3 regions of the Paenibacillus sp. FSL R5-0517 genome follow, and region 1 is predicted to be linked to each of the others. Evidence: predicted binding sites of a transcription regulator. Region 1 holds the regulator's gene; each other region holds the start of a gene.

What was found. The regulator NrdR, encoded in region 1, represses ribonucleotide reductase genes. The targets are predictions, from matches to a motif close to AACACNATATATNGTGTT.
Region 2: a site for NrdR is predicted at 1,893-1,910, ahead of MKX40_RS10200 (adenosylcobalamin-dependent ribonucleoside-diphosphate reductase). Genes of this name have one in related genera too.
Region 3: a site for NrdR is predicted at 1,843-1,860, ahead of MKX40_RS28550 (anaerobic ribonucleoside triphosphate reductase). Genes of this name have one in related genera too.

The regions. Positions count from the first base shown of each region.
Region 1 is NZ_CP150235.1:2,115,215-2,119,379, reverse strand. Features, by position in the region: gene MKX40_RS09545 (S-layer homology domain-containing protein) at 1-1,854, shown strand, start outside; tRNA gene MKX40_RS09540 (tRNA-Ala) at 2,085-2,157, opposite strand; gene nrdR (transcriptional regulator NrdR) at 2,343-2,810, opposite strand; gene MKX40_RS09530 (alpha/beta-type small acid-soluble spore protein) at 2,927-3,148, shown strand; gene MKX40_RS09525 (lytic transglycosylase domain-containing protein) at 3,231-3,794, opposite strand; gene coaE (dephospho-CoA kinase) at 3,791-4,165, opposite strand, start outside.
Region 2 is NZ_CP150235.1:2,258,137-2,262,301, forward strand. Features, by position in the region: gene MKX40_RS10195 (SNF2-related protein) at 1-1,485, opposite strand, end outside; gene MKX40_RS10200 (adenosylcobalamin-dependent ribonucleoside-diphosphate reductase) at 1,971-4,165, shown strand, end outside.
Region 3 is NZ_CP150235.1:6,394,257-6,398,421, reverse strand. Features, by position in the region: gene MKX40_RS28550 (anaerobic ribonucleoside triphosphate reductase) at 1-1,796, opposite strand, end outside; gene MKX40_RS28545 (histidine kinase dimerization/phospho-acceptor domain-containing protein) at 2,279-3,916, shown strand; gene MKX40_RS28540 (aldo/keto reductase family protein) at 4,094-4,165, shown strand, end outside.

The DNA of each region.
Region 1 (4,165 bases):
CCTGGCTTCTTCGCTGCCGCCGCACCTATGGCCCCGGTAAGCGGTTCACCGAACGCTAAGGACAATGACGCTCACAACAACCTGGCCTATTGGATGTTTTTAAATGCTCATAATGTTGGTGGTTACCAGACGAACCTCAATAACTTCATCAATAACAATATGCCAAAAATGGTCAACGCGAGGGCTTCGCGCTTTGAGAGTAATGAGGCTCTCACGTGGCCCTACAATCAATTTGATCAGCCGAATCTGAGGCCGAATCCGGCCAACACACCTGTTCTGGCTGATTATATAGCGCATGAAGTTGAAGCGGCGGTGCTTTATAACCAGATCACTATGGGAACTTGGAGTATAGCACCTACGGCGCAGTCCTCTAACTTGCCGGCTTGGAACAACGATTACACAGATGTCTTTGATTGGATGTTCGCACAGAGAAAACCGTCCGTGCCTGATGCACCGAGTGGCTTCAAAGCGACAGCGGGTGACGGACAGGTCACATTGAGCTGGAATGCTCCTGCTGACGATGGTGGCAGCGCGATATTGGGCTACAAGGTATGGTATGGAAATGTAACACCGGTTGCATTGGAAGCGGCGGAGACCAAATATACCTTCAACAATCTGACAAACGGCCAAGGCTACAACTTCACCATCATCGCGATGAACGCGAAGGGAGACGGCGCGGAGATCAGTGCTACGGCGACACCGATGAAGACGACGACTCCCACTGTACCTGATTCTGGCGGCAATACGGGCAACACCGGTAATACAAGCAACGTTGATAATTCAAGCAACACCGACAATACAGGCATCGGGACAGACCCTGGAACCGGAACCTCGAAGTCGACCTACACAGTGAATACACCGAAGGATAAGCCCGCAATCACAGACAAAAACGGCAACACCACCCTGCCAGGCGGCGGCGAGATAACGACCAAAGGCGGGACGAAGATTAAGGTACCCGAAGGCACATCGATAGACGCAAACGGTGAGGTAACCATTCCGAAAGACAAAAGCGCCGAAGTGACACTACCTGGAGGCATCAGCACAGTGATCATTTCGGGTGGCTCAACGATCGCGAGCGACGGTACAGTCATAGTAGGCGGTAAAGACGCGCATGTGAACCTGTCAAACGGCAACCAGGTGCATCTCCACGGTGGATCGAAGATACGGAGCAGCGGAGCGGTTGTGGTAGGACCGGACGGAGCAAGAGTCGGTTTAAACAACGGCATGTCGCTGAACATCCGTGAGGGTACGGAGCTGGTGTTCGATGATGCCACCCCACTGGGCTTCCTCGTGATATCGGGCAACCCTTTCAGGGATGCCAACATGGGAGACTGGTTCTACAACGATATAAATTTCGCCTACACATACGATCTTTTCAACGGCACGACGTCCACAATGTTCTCACCGGGCAGCGCAATGACGCGTGCAATGTTCGTGCAGGTACTCGCCAATCTTGAGAACGTAAACCTCTCCAGCTACACGAGTTCCCGCTTTAATGACGTGACGGACGGACAATGGTACACCGCGGCAGCCGAGTGGGCGGCCGAAAAAGGCATAGTCAACGGTACAAACGCAGACCTGTTTGACCCCAATTCGCCGTTAACGCGCGAGCAGCTGCTAGTGATACTTTACAACTACATGAACTACAAGGGCTATGAGATACCTGAAAGCTACTCTAAACCCTTCACGGATCAGAGTGAGATCAGCTCCTGGGCGTTGGAGGCCGTTCAAGCGCTACAAGGCAACGGCATTGTATTAGGCAAACCGGGCAACTTTTTTGCTCCCAAAGCCACCGCCTCCCGCGCCGAAGTAGCCACGATCTTTGTAAGGTTCGTCGAATATCCGGCTAAGTGAAAGCGTATACAGGATTAAGGAGACCCCTCCCGGTTGGACAATATCCAGCCGGAGGGGTCTCTTGTTTTCAAACTGCATTTTTTTGACAACTCCCCGGTCAGGACTTTAAACCCTCGATTTTTGGTATCTAGAATATACGTCCCCAAGTCCTTCTACTTCATTAATCATGTTCTGATTTATTTCACCACATAAAAAACGCCATCACACTAATGTGATGGCGTTCTTCGTTATGGAGCCTAGGGGGATCGAACCCCTGACCTCATCGCTGCCAGCGATGCGCTCTCCCAGCTGAGCTAAGGCCCCAGGATATGAAATAGATAACTTGTCCAACACTGCTAACGTTCCACAGGCGACTCCTATATCATATAAAATCCAGCTTTCGCTGTCAATCAATTTTTCAAGATCCAAAGTGATTGGAGAAGAACAACCGATTTCACTGGTACACATGGACTGGAACTCCAGACTGCTCTTCTCCCTTTCCCACTTCACTAATCCTCCAGATCGTCTTTGGACAACAGGGATTTCAGTTCTTTCATGAACATATTGATATCTTTGAACTGACGATATACCGACGCGAAACGGACATACGCCACTTCATCGACTGGAAACAACTGTTCCATCAATAGCTCACCAATCTGACGACTCTCCACTTCAGCATCAGCTGTATTACGCAGGGATTTCTCGACTTCAGATACCATCATCTCCAACGTCTCAACGGAGACTGGACGTTTCTCACAGGCACGAATAAGCCCGCGAAGAATCTTGTCCCGGCTAAACTCTTCCCGGCTGCCATCTTTCTTGATAACAATCAATGGAGTTTCTTCAATCATCTCAAACGTTGTGAATCTTCGGGCACACTGCTCACACTCCCGGCGACGGCGAATGGATTTCGCTTCGTTGGCCGGACGCGAATCAAGCACTTTGGTACCCATATAACCGCAATAAGGACACTTCAAATCAGATCACTTCCCACGTTTTACTTTTTACCACATATTCCCTGTCTTGATTTTGTAATGAAAAATGCATTGCCGAGACATAATACTTTTACCAACTCACGAGGAGGTGAACAGCAATGGCACAAAGCAACGGTAACTCCAACAACCTGGTGGTAACTAAAGCTTCCGCAGCACTCGAGCAAATGAAATATGAAGTTGCTCAAGAACTCGGAATCAGCATCCCACAAGACGGATACCAAGGTAACATGACTTCTTACGAGAACGGTTCGATCGGTGGATACATCACGAAGCGTCTGGTAACAATTGCAGAACAGCAATTGGCAGGTCAATACCAATAATATCTGCATCGTAATACGCTACACAGAGGAGCATGGAGCGGCCGGTGAACAACCGGCCTGCTCTGTGCTTCTACTTATATACTTAGAACGTATTATAGATCTTTACATACTGATTATAATAATAAATGACCCTTTGTACATAGTGACGCGTCTCACCAAATGGAATATCCTTTACCGTATCGAATGAACCATCCCATACACCATCTCTGAGCCAACTATTCACTTTGCCTGGACCCGCATTATAAGCAGCGATCATAACCGCTTCATTGCCACCAAATTGATCGGACAGATTGCGCAGATACCATGTGCCTAACTGAATATTTCGTTCAGGCTCGTGCTTCAATTCCTCCAGTGAAGTGTCGGGAATTTTGGCTTGTTCCAATATCCAGTTGGCCGTGTCCGGCATCAGCTGCATGAGTCCAATGGCACCTCGTTTGGATTCCTTGCTTGTCTTGAAATTGGTCTCCACTTTGATAATGGAAGCAATCAGAAACGGATCAACCTCATAGCTCTGAGATTGGGCACGAATCTCTTCCTTATAATGAATCGGATAGAACCATGCCATCCAGTTTGTATTCAGAAATAGCACCAATACAAAGGACACAAACATCAACAGCAGTACTCGTTTCTTGCGCAATATTCTCATAACAAACCCTTACGCTGTAGATATGAGTCAATTTGCTGCTCCGTCTCAGTCCATAAACCGCTGTTATCGATGACAGTGTCAGCCAACTGCTTTTTGCGCTCAATATCCATCTGTACATCCATCCGTGCCTCAGCCTGCGCTGCAGTCATTCCATCCCGACTCATCAAGCGATCTCGTTGAACCGCTCTCGGTACATAGACAACCATGACTTCCTCAAAACCGTCTTCCAGACCCGATTCGTAGAGCAATGGAATATCAGATACCACAAGTTTATCCGGATGTTGCAACGCATATGCAGCAGCCCGTTCACGCATCTCTTTACGGATCGCCGGATGTGTGATAGCCTCCAATGCCTTTCGTTCCTCTGGTTG
Region 2 (4,165 bases), 140 kb from region 1:
CGTGGATAAGTTGAAAATGTTCACATCATTTTGCTGTCCCAGCCGGTGTACCCGACCGATCCGCTGCTCTACCCGCATAGGGTTCCAAGGCAGATCAAAGTTGATCATATGGTGGCAAAATTGCAGATTAATGCCCTCGCCACCCGCTTCGGTTGCAATCATGGCCTGCACACGCCCGCGGAAGAGATCCATCATCCAGTCTTTTTTGCCTCGATTCATACCACCCCGATAGGGTACAGCTGTAAGCCCATTGTTACGGAAATAGTTTAGCAGATACTCCTGCGTGGCCCGGTATTCGGTGAAGATAATTACTTTTTCATTCATGTTCCGAATTAGCTCCATCGTTTTCTCGGCTTTGGTATTTTCCTTGATCGCTTTAATATGAGCAACGAGTTCCCAAATCTTGTCCCGAAGGGGAGAGTCCAGCGGAAGTTTCTTCGACAGATTAACCAGTGTCACGAATACCGCATCTCGACTACTGCACACTTCACGCTGCAATGTAACAAGGGAAAGCATGCTGCTCAGGTTGCCGCCAGCTTCCTGGTATTGATCCTTAACAAAGGACGTCACCCCATCATAAAGCGCTTGTTCTTCGGGCGATAGTTGCAGATTCACGTTGGAGACGTTCCGTTTGGTAAATTGAACGGGGCCTTCGCCGCGGCGGTTACGAATCATCACTTTGGATAACTCGTTCTTAAGTTGTTCCTGATTTTTCGGAACCCGTTTGTCTACGACAAAGTTGGCCGCAAAGTCACCCTGACGCCCCAACTGACCGGGCTTCAGCAGGTTAATCAGATTAAACAGCTCACTCATATCGTTCTGCACAGGTGTAGCTGTGAGTAGCAAACAGTACTTTTTGCGCAATTTCAGCATGAATTGATAGTTGGTTGTTTTCTTGTTTTTGAGCTTATGTGCTTCATCAATAATGATCATGTCGTAATCAGTGTTCAGCAGCATATCTTTATGGGGGTCACGTTTGGCTGTATCCATGGAAGCAACGACTACTTCATTCTGCCAGGAATAGGCCTTTTTCTGGGCAATGGCAGGAATACCGAATTTCGAATTCAACTCCCGTACCCATTGCAACACAAGAGAAGCCGGTACGAGAATGAGTACCTTGGATACGAGACCCCGAACCATATATTCTTTCAGAATGAGACCGGCTTCAATGGTTTTGCCAAGCCCCACCTCATCGGCGAGAATGGCCCGGCCTGACATTTCAAATAATACTCTGCGTGCAGTGTCCATCTGGTGAGGAAGTGGAGTAAGGCCTTGTAAATGCTTCAAACACTGAATTTCGTCAAAATTGGGAATCAGATTGGTCTCTTCGGCTTGAATGCCCAGTTGAAAGAGTCGGTAATCTCCCCAAGGGCCCCCTTTATCCAGTCGTGATTCCAACTGATTGATCCAGCTTCGATCGAATTCCAGTGGAACGGGCAGCTCGGCTACAGGTTGATTCGTGTGGTGCGGGTTTTTCCGGTTCATGATGCTTCCTCCCCTGCCATACGTGATGACGTTTTATTCGTAGGTAATAGTATGGACGAATGAGAGTGAGTTCATAACTATACAAGTTGAACTACATTTTATTTGCACGAACACTACGATGACAGAACAACCTTCCAATCGCTGTTGTCCCCAGATTTCTTTGATTCCCTTTTCTGAAGGGGAAATCCGGGGATAGCGTATGCTTTCGATGCAGCTTTCTTTCAGAAAGCTATTAGGCGAACGCTTCGCTTTTTCAGGTTTTTTCTGTCCCAAAAAATTCACAGGTTTTGTATGCGTGAGTCTGAGGGTGTGTGAAGAAGCTTGTCCGAGCAGGAGAGTCCAAAAAATAAGGTCTGTGATAAAAGTCATATAGAAAATCAATATATGGTGTAATATACTGGTTTTATATCACTATATGTGGTGTTTCATCATAATTTACTTTTATAGTGAAAATGGAGCGTTAATCGGGGAGGTTGAACGTAGCGATGAAATCAAACCAACGATCGTACCAATTAGAAGGACTTAGCGAAAAAATATTTCTGGACCGATACGCCTGGAAGGATGCTGACTCGAATCATGCCAAGGTCGGAGATGTGGTACTGGTATTAACAAAGGATGATCCCAAGTTCCCAACCAAGGAAGTGGGCGAAATTATAGAACGCCAGGGTCAGCTCGTACAAGTAAGGACTCGAAGCGGAGAGATCATCGAGACCAGCGTGGAGAAACTGACACTCAACATCGAAAAAACACCGGAAGAGCTGTGGAGCCGGCTTGCCAAAGCCATGGCCTATGTTGAATCTACAGCAGATCAGCGGGCAACGTGGGAGTCCAAGTTCCGCTCCGTGTTGGAGGATTGGAAGTTAGTACCCGGAGGGCGTATTGCTGCAGGAGCGGGGGCAAGCGATGAGCTCACACTCTTTAATTGTTATGTTATTCCGTCTCCGCAGGACAGTCGGGGTGGCATCATGAAGACCTTGACCGAGATGACGGAGATTATGGCACGTGGGGGAGGTGTAGGCATTAATTTGTCTTCTTTGCGTCCTCGCCGAGCGGTGGTGAAAGGTGTCAATGGATCATCCAGCGGTTCCGTATCGTGGGGCGGATTGTTCAGTTATACGACAGGACTGATTGAACAGGGCGGAAGCCGACGGGGTGCGCTCATGCTGATGATGAATGACTGGCATCCAGATGTGCTTGATTTTATTACCGTGAAACAAACGATGGGGCAGGTGACCAATGCTAATCTGTCTGTATGTGTGAGCAACGCCTTTATGGAGGCTGTCAAGCAGGACGGAGATTGGGATTTGGTTTTCCCCGATACGAACGATCCAGACTACGACACCAATTGGAACGGGGATATGCAGCAGTGGAAAGCCGCAGGTCATTCGGTGGTACACTATCGTACGCTGAAGGCGCGCGAAATCTGGCATACCATTATTGAATCAGCCTGGAAATCGGCAGAGCCTGGTGTGGTATTCATGGAGTACTATAACCAGATGTCCAACAGCTGGTACTTTAATCCGATCATCTGTACTAATCCATGCGGGGAACAAGGCCTGCCTGGCTGGGGTGTATGTAATCTGTCAGCGATCAATCTGTCCAAATTCTATGATGAAACGAATCATGATGTGGCATGGGATGAACTGGCGGAAACCACTCGCATCTCGGCTCGATTTTTGGACAATGTCATTGATGCAACACCATATCATTTTGAGGAAAACAGACTGAATCAGCAGCGTGAACGCCGGGTGGGGCTTGGCACGATGGGACTGGCAGAGCTGATGATTAAGCTGCGTATAAGGTACGGCAGTCCTGAATCCCTTGAATTTCTGGATAAACTGTATGGATTCATGGCGAAGGAGGCCTATCTGGCATCGGCAGAGATTGCAGCAGAGAAGGGAGCTTTCCCGGCTTTCGAAGCTGAACCGTATTTACAGAGTGGATTCATGAAAAATATGGTTGCGAGGTACCCTGAAGTGGGAGAGGCTATTCGCAAACAGGGCATTCGAAATGTCACGCTGATCACCCAGGCGCCAACGGGAAGTACCGGTACGATGGTAGGCACATCAACAGGGATTGAGCCGTATTTCGCCTTCAAGTATTTCCGTCAAAGCCGTCTGGGTTATGATGAACAGTTCGTACCGATTGCGCAAGAGTGGCTGGATGAACATCCGGGTGAAGCTTTACCAGACTATTATGTGACGGCGATGGATCTGTCGGCTGAGAATCACATCCGGGTGCAGGCTGCGATTCAGCAATGGGTGGATAGTTCCATCTCGAAGACGGCCAACTGTCCGGCTGATTTTACGGTGGAGGATACGGCTGAACTGTATGAACTGGCCTTCGACCTTGGCTGTAAGGGAGTAACGATATATCGAGACGGCAGTAGGGATGTGCAGGTGTTGTCCACTTCGAAGAAGGAAGAGACCCAGGAGACCGAAGATCAGAACACGGCGGAAGCAAAAGAGAAGACGGACGTATCTACAATAGATAACCCGAATAATGTAGGAGGGCAGGCAGGTGTTGAGCCGGTCAGTAGTAAGGTTGATGATGAAATCCATTCTTCCGATCAAACCTCTTCCTCTGCCACAGTGCTGGATAAACAATATAGAAGCCGCCCTCAGGTACTTCGCGGTGCAACATACAAAATTAATACGCCATTCGGAATGGCTTACATTAC
Region 3 (4,165 bases), 2.6 Mb from region 1:
CCGCATGCAGGGCAGCGATCAATCGGATGATTAATGGAAAAATACCCGATATCCTGCGCCAGTGCATATTGCACGATTCGCAGGAAAGCTGCGGTGTTGGCTCGAACGTTCCCGTCCAGCTCCACATAGGAGATTGCCCCCGCATTACACAAAGTATGGAACGGGGCCTCCAGTTCAATCTTCCGATAAGCTGGAAGAGTGTGGTATACGGGGATATGGAATGAATTCGTATAATACTCCCGATCATTAACTCCAGGAATAAGCCCATATCGCGCTCTATCGATCTTCGTGAATTTGCCGGATAACCCTTCAGCAGGTGTAGCAAACAGGGTGATATTCAAGTTATGTTGCTCGCTCATCTGATCACAGAACTCTCTCATGGTGCGAATAATATTCAGCGCTTCACGATGCACATGAGGGTCCTGTCCATGATGGCGTCCATAGAGAGCTGTCATACATTCTGCCAGACCGATAAAACCCAGGGATAACGTACCATGTTTGAGCAGATCCCCAACGGGTTCATTCGGAGCAAGTTGCTCCCCGCCTTCCCATACACCCTCCCGCATCATGAAATCTGACGCCTTAGCAGGTTGAACAGTCTGGATACGGTACCGATGCAACAGACCATGCGCAGCATTTTGCATCACGGATTCCAGTGCAGTGTAGAATCCCGCCCGATCGGCAACCGCTCTGTTGCCCTGGCAGATGCCAAACCGGATGCCGAGCTTGACCAGGTTGATGGTATTAAACGACAGATTACCTTTACCACTTTGACGATTACGACCAAACCGGTCAGCCAGAGTACGTGTGCGGCATCCCATGGTTGCAATGATCGTATCCGGATCTTCCGGATGATAGAAAGGCAGATTGAACGAGGCATCCACATTGACAAAGTTAGGATACATCCGCCGGGATGAACAGGTGACCGCAAGGCGGAACAGATCATAGTTTGGCTCGCCATGAGCCTGATTGATCCCTTGTTTACATTGGAAAATATGTTGAGGGAACACGGGAGTTTCCCCGTTGCCCAGGCCGCGAATCGTTGCTTCGAGCAATGAACGTGATACCAACCGTCCTTCCGCAGAAGTACATAGTCCATAATTCAGTGATGTGAATGGAATCTGTCCACCAGCCCGACTGCTCATCGTATTAAGGTTATGGATCAGCGATTCGGCAGCTTGTCCCGTCTCCAGTTCAGTCTCTTCATAGGCGAAGTCATATGCGCGTGGGCACTGATTCTTCGCTTCCATACTGTCCAGATGAAGTTGTTCATCTTCAATCAGAGCATTCTCACCAAAAAGTCGTTGTCCTTTGCGATAATGTTTGCGAAACGATCGCTGCACATAGGGCGCTAGATCCCAATCAATCTTATTGGCCGATACGCCACCATACTGACTGTTCTGCTGGGATTGGAAGATGATTGCAACCAGAGCCATTGCAGACATGATCGTCTGAGGTGTGCGAACCGATCCGTTGCCTGTATTGAAACCCGCAGCAAGAAGACGGTCAAACGGGATAAAGATGCAGTTGGTCGTGCCAAGTGCATACTGATCCAGGTCGTGTACATACAGATCCCCGTTCTCCACAGCTTGAGCAAGCTCTTCCGGCAACACATGACGCAGAGCATGCCACTTGGCGGTCTCCGAACCGAGCCTGCTCATCTTGCCGCTGAAGGAGTCCCCGTTCAGATTCGCATTTTCCCTCAGCGTATCGGCATCTTCAGCGCCAATAATTCGTCTTCCCAGGTCGGATAATAGATCGGATGCCGGTGGAGTGGCATACTCAAGCAAGTTCATGTAAGGTTCCTCCTAAAATGATGTATTGATCATTTAAATTGCGTTAAATACTATATGTAGATTTGTATTATCCATTTATAAACTATATGTGGTTTTTTGGGTGTGATAATGGTCACACAACTTAATGGACAAAATGGACTTTCCTTTAATTACTGCGGATAAAGGTTCCCAAAGTCTGAGTAGAAGCGTATAATTTCTAGTTATTCTGCATGTAAAATATCCGAAGTTGGACAAGATGAACTTTGAGCCATTTGAAAAGGCAATTTGCAGTATATTTACGCTTGTTACGTCATTAGTTCAAGACCTGCTTTTGTCCAAAAAAGGGGCGATTGGCAGGGAGTATGATTCTCTTTTACTTCTACGGTGTTAATCATATAAGTATAGATTGTGACAGATATTCGGATTCTTGATGAACCCTTGTACGTGATTAAACATTCTGATATACAGATTTGAAAGTGCAGCTGAGACAAGAGGGGTGAATCATGGGGACGGCAGAAGGCATTACGAGAGGCTTCTATGAAGACATAAAGGAAGCTGCGGCCCATATCGTGGACGTATTAAGCGGGATATTGAAGGTCAATACCATCTTCGTTGCCACGAATGATGGGGTGACGAATTTCATTTTGGAGGCCTTTAACCGTACGGAAGAGTTGATTGTTAAAGGCAGTGAGCTTTCATTTAACGAATCATATTGCAGTCTGGTGTTAAGAGACAAAGGTAGCGTTCTTACCATTCAGAATACATGTGAAAACCCAATGACAAGCTCCATGGACGTCACGAGTGGACTTGGGAGTCGTTTCTTCGTGGGTGTACCTATCATACGAAGATCTGGCGAAGCATTTGGAACGATATGTCTAATGGACAATGCTGGTTATGTGATCAGTGAAACGGATATGAAGACGCTGAACGCGATGGCTGTCTTTCTGGGATATGTTGTGGATCTGGAGAGCACCCTGCATGTGCAGGAACGAAAATTGAGTGACTCGGAACAAATGAAAGAGCAGCTCCAGGCAGAGAAAGAGCGAGCCGAATCCGAGGCGATGACCAAATCACAGATGTTAAAGCTGATGAGTCACGAGATTCGCAATCCGTTGAACGGCATTCTGGGATTGACGGATCTGATGCGTACACCGGACATGCCTGAAGAGCAATCGGAGTATGTAAATATGATCGAGACGAGTGGCAACATACTACTCTCGCTCCTGAATAATATGATGAACTTCAATATTAATGAGGCAGGCAAAACGGTTATCCATGATGATCCGTTTGATCTGGTCGGCACCATTGAAAATACCGTTTATCTCTATGCCGGAATGGCATCGGGCAAGAATATTGATCTGGGATTGAATCTTGATTTGAATGTGTCGCAAGTATTTGTTGGTGATGAGATCAAGATCGGACAGTTGCTTGCACATGTCATTCAATATGCTCTGGATTCAACGCGTGAAGGCTCAGTTCTAATCACGGCCATGGTGAACGGCGAAGAGACAGAGGATATGGGTACACTTGCGCTCAAGGTGAAGTACACGGGTCAGATGGTATCCGATAAGAAGTTGCGTACTTTGAACGGCCAAGATGAAAATTTGGATATCCAAAAACTGATCGGAAGCAATCTGGGTTTGGCAGTAAGCCAAAATCTTGCCATTCTCATGCATGGCCGTATTCAGGTGAGTAGTGCGGGAGAGAATGAGACGGAATTCCATATTGCCCTTCCCTTACGCAGATACTGGGAGTTACCTCAACTTGCAAGTATTCAGCAGCGGTTAAAAGGGAAAAAGGTGTTGCTCGCCAAGGACCCGGATATATTGCAAGGCGTTTCTTCCCTGATGCGCAGATGGGAGATGGATGTGCATATGACCTCGGGTTCGAGTGTAGCACATGAGTGGATCAAGGAGGGCTTCAAGCCGGATGTAGCCGTTGTGGATATGGGACTTCAAGAGGGCGGCGCAGTTGATTTCGTACATGAAATGAAACAGCGGCTGGAGAACTTGCCCGTCATTGTTCTGGTTCCATATGGTATGCACATTGACCCGCACGAAGCGGAAACCTTTGATGCTGTTCTGACGAAACCGGTCAGACAAGCTGATTTGTTGAATGCATTGAGTATTACGCTGCCCTAAACGGGCAGCCGAATGGAAAGTTATCTCCGTTGGCGCACCTGCTACAGGTGCGCTTCTTTGTTTTTGCCTTTGCATTTTTCCAATTTCTGAGGCCAAAGCCCTTTTCATCCGAGCTGGTTACGTTACAATAGAATATGTACTTCATCTTTATAACCAATAGAGGAGGATATGCAATCAATGGATTATCGCAGATTGGGTGGAAGCGGACTGAAAGTAAGCGAGATTAGCCTTGGAAGCTGGCTGACGTAC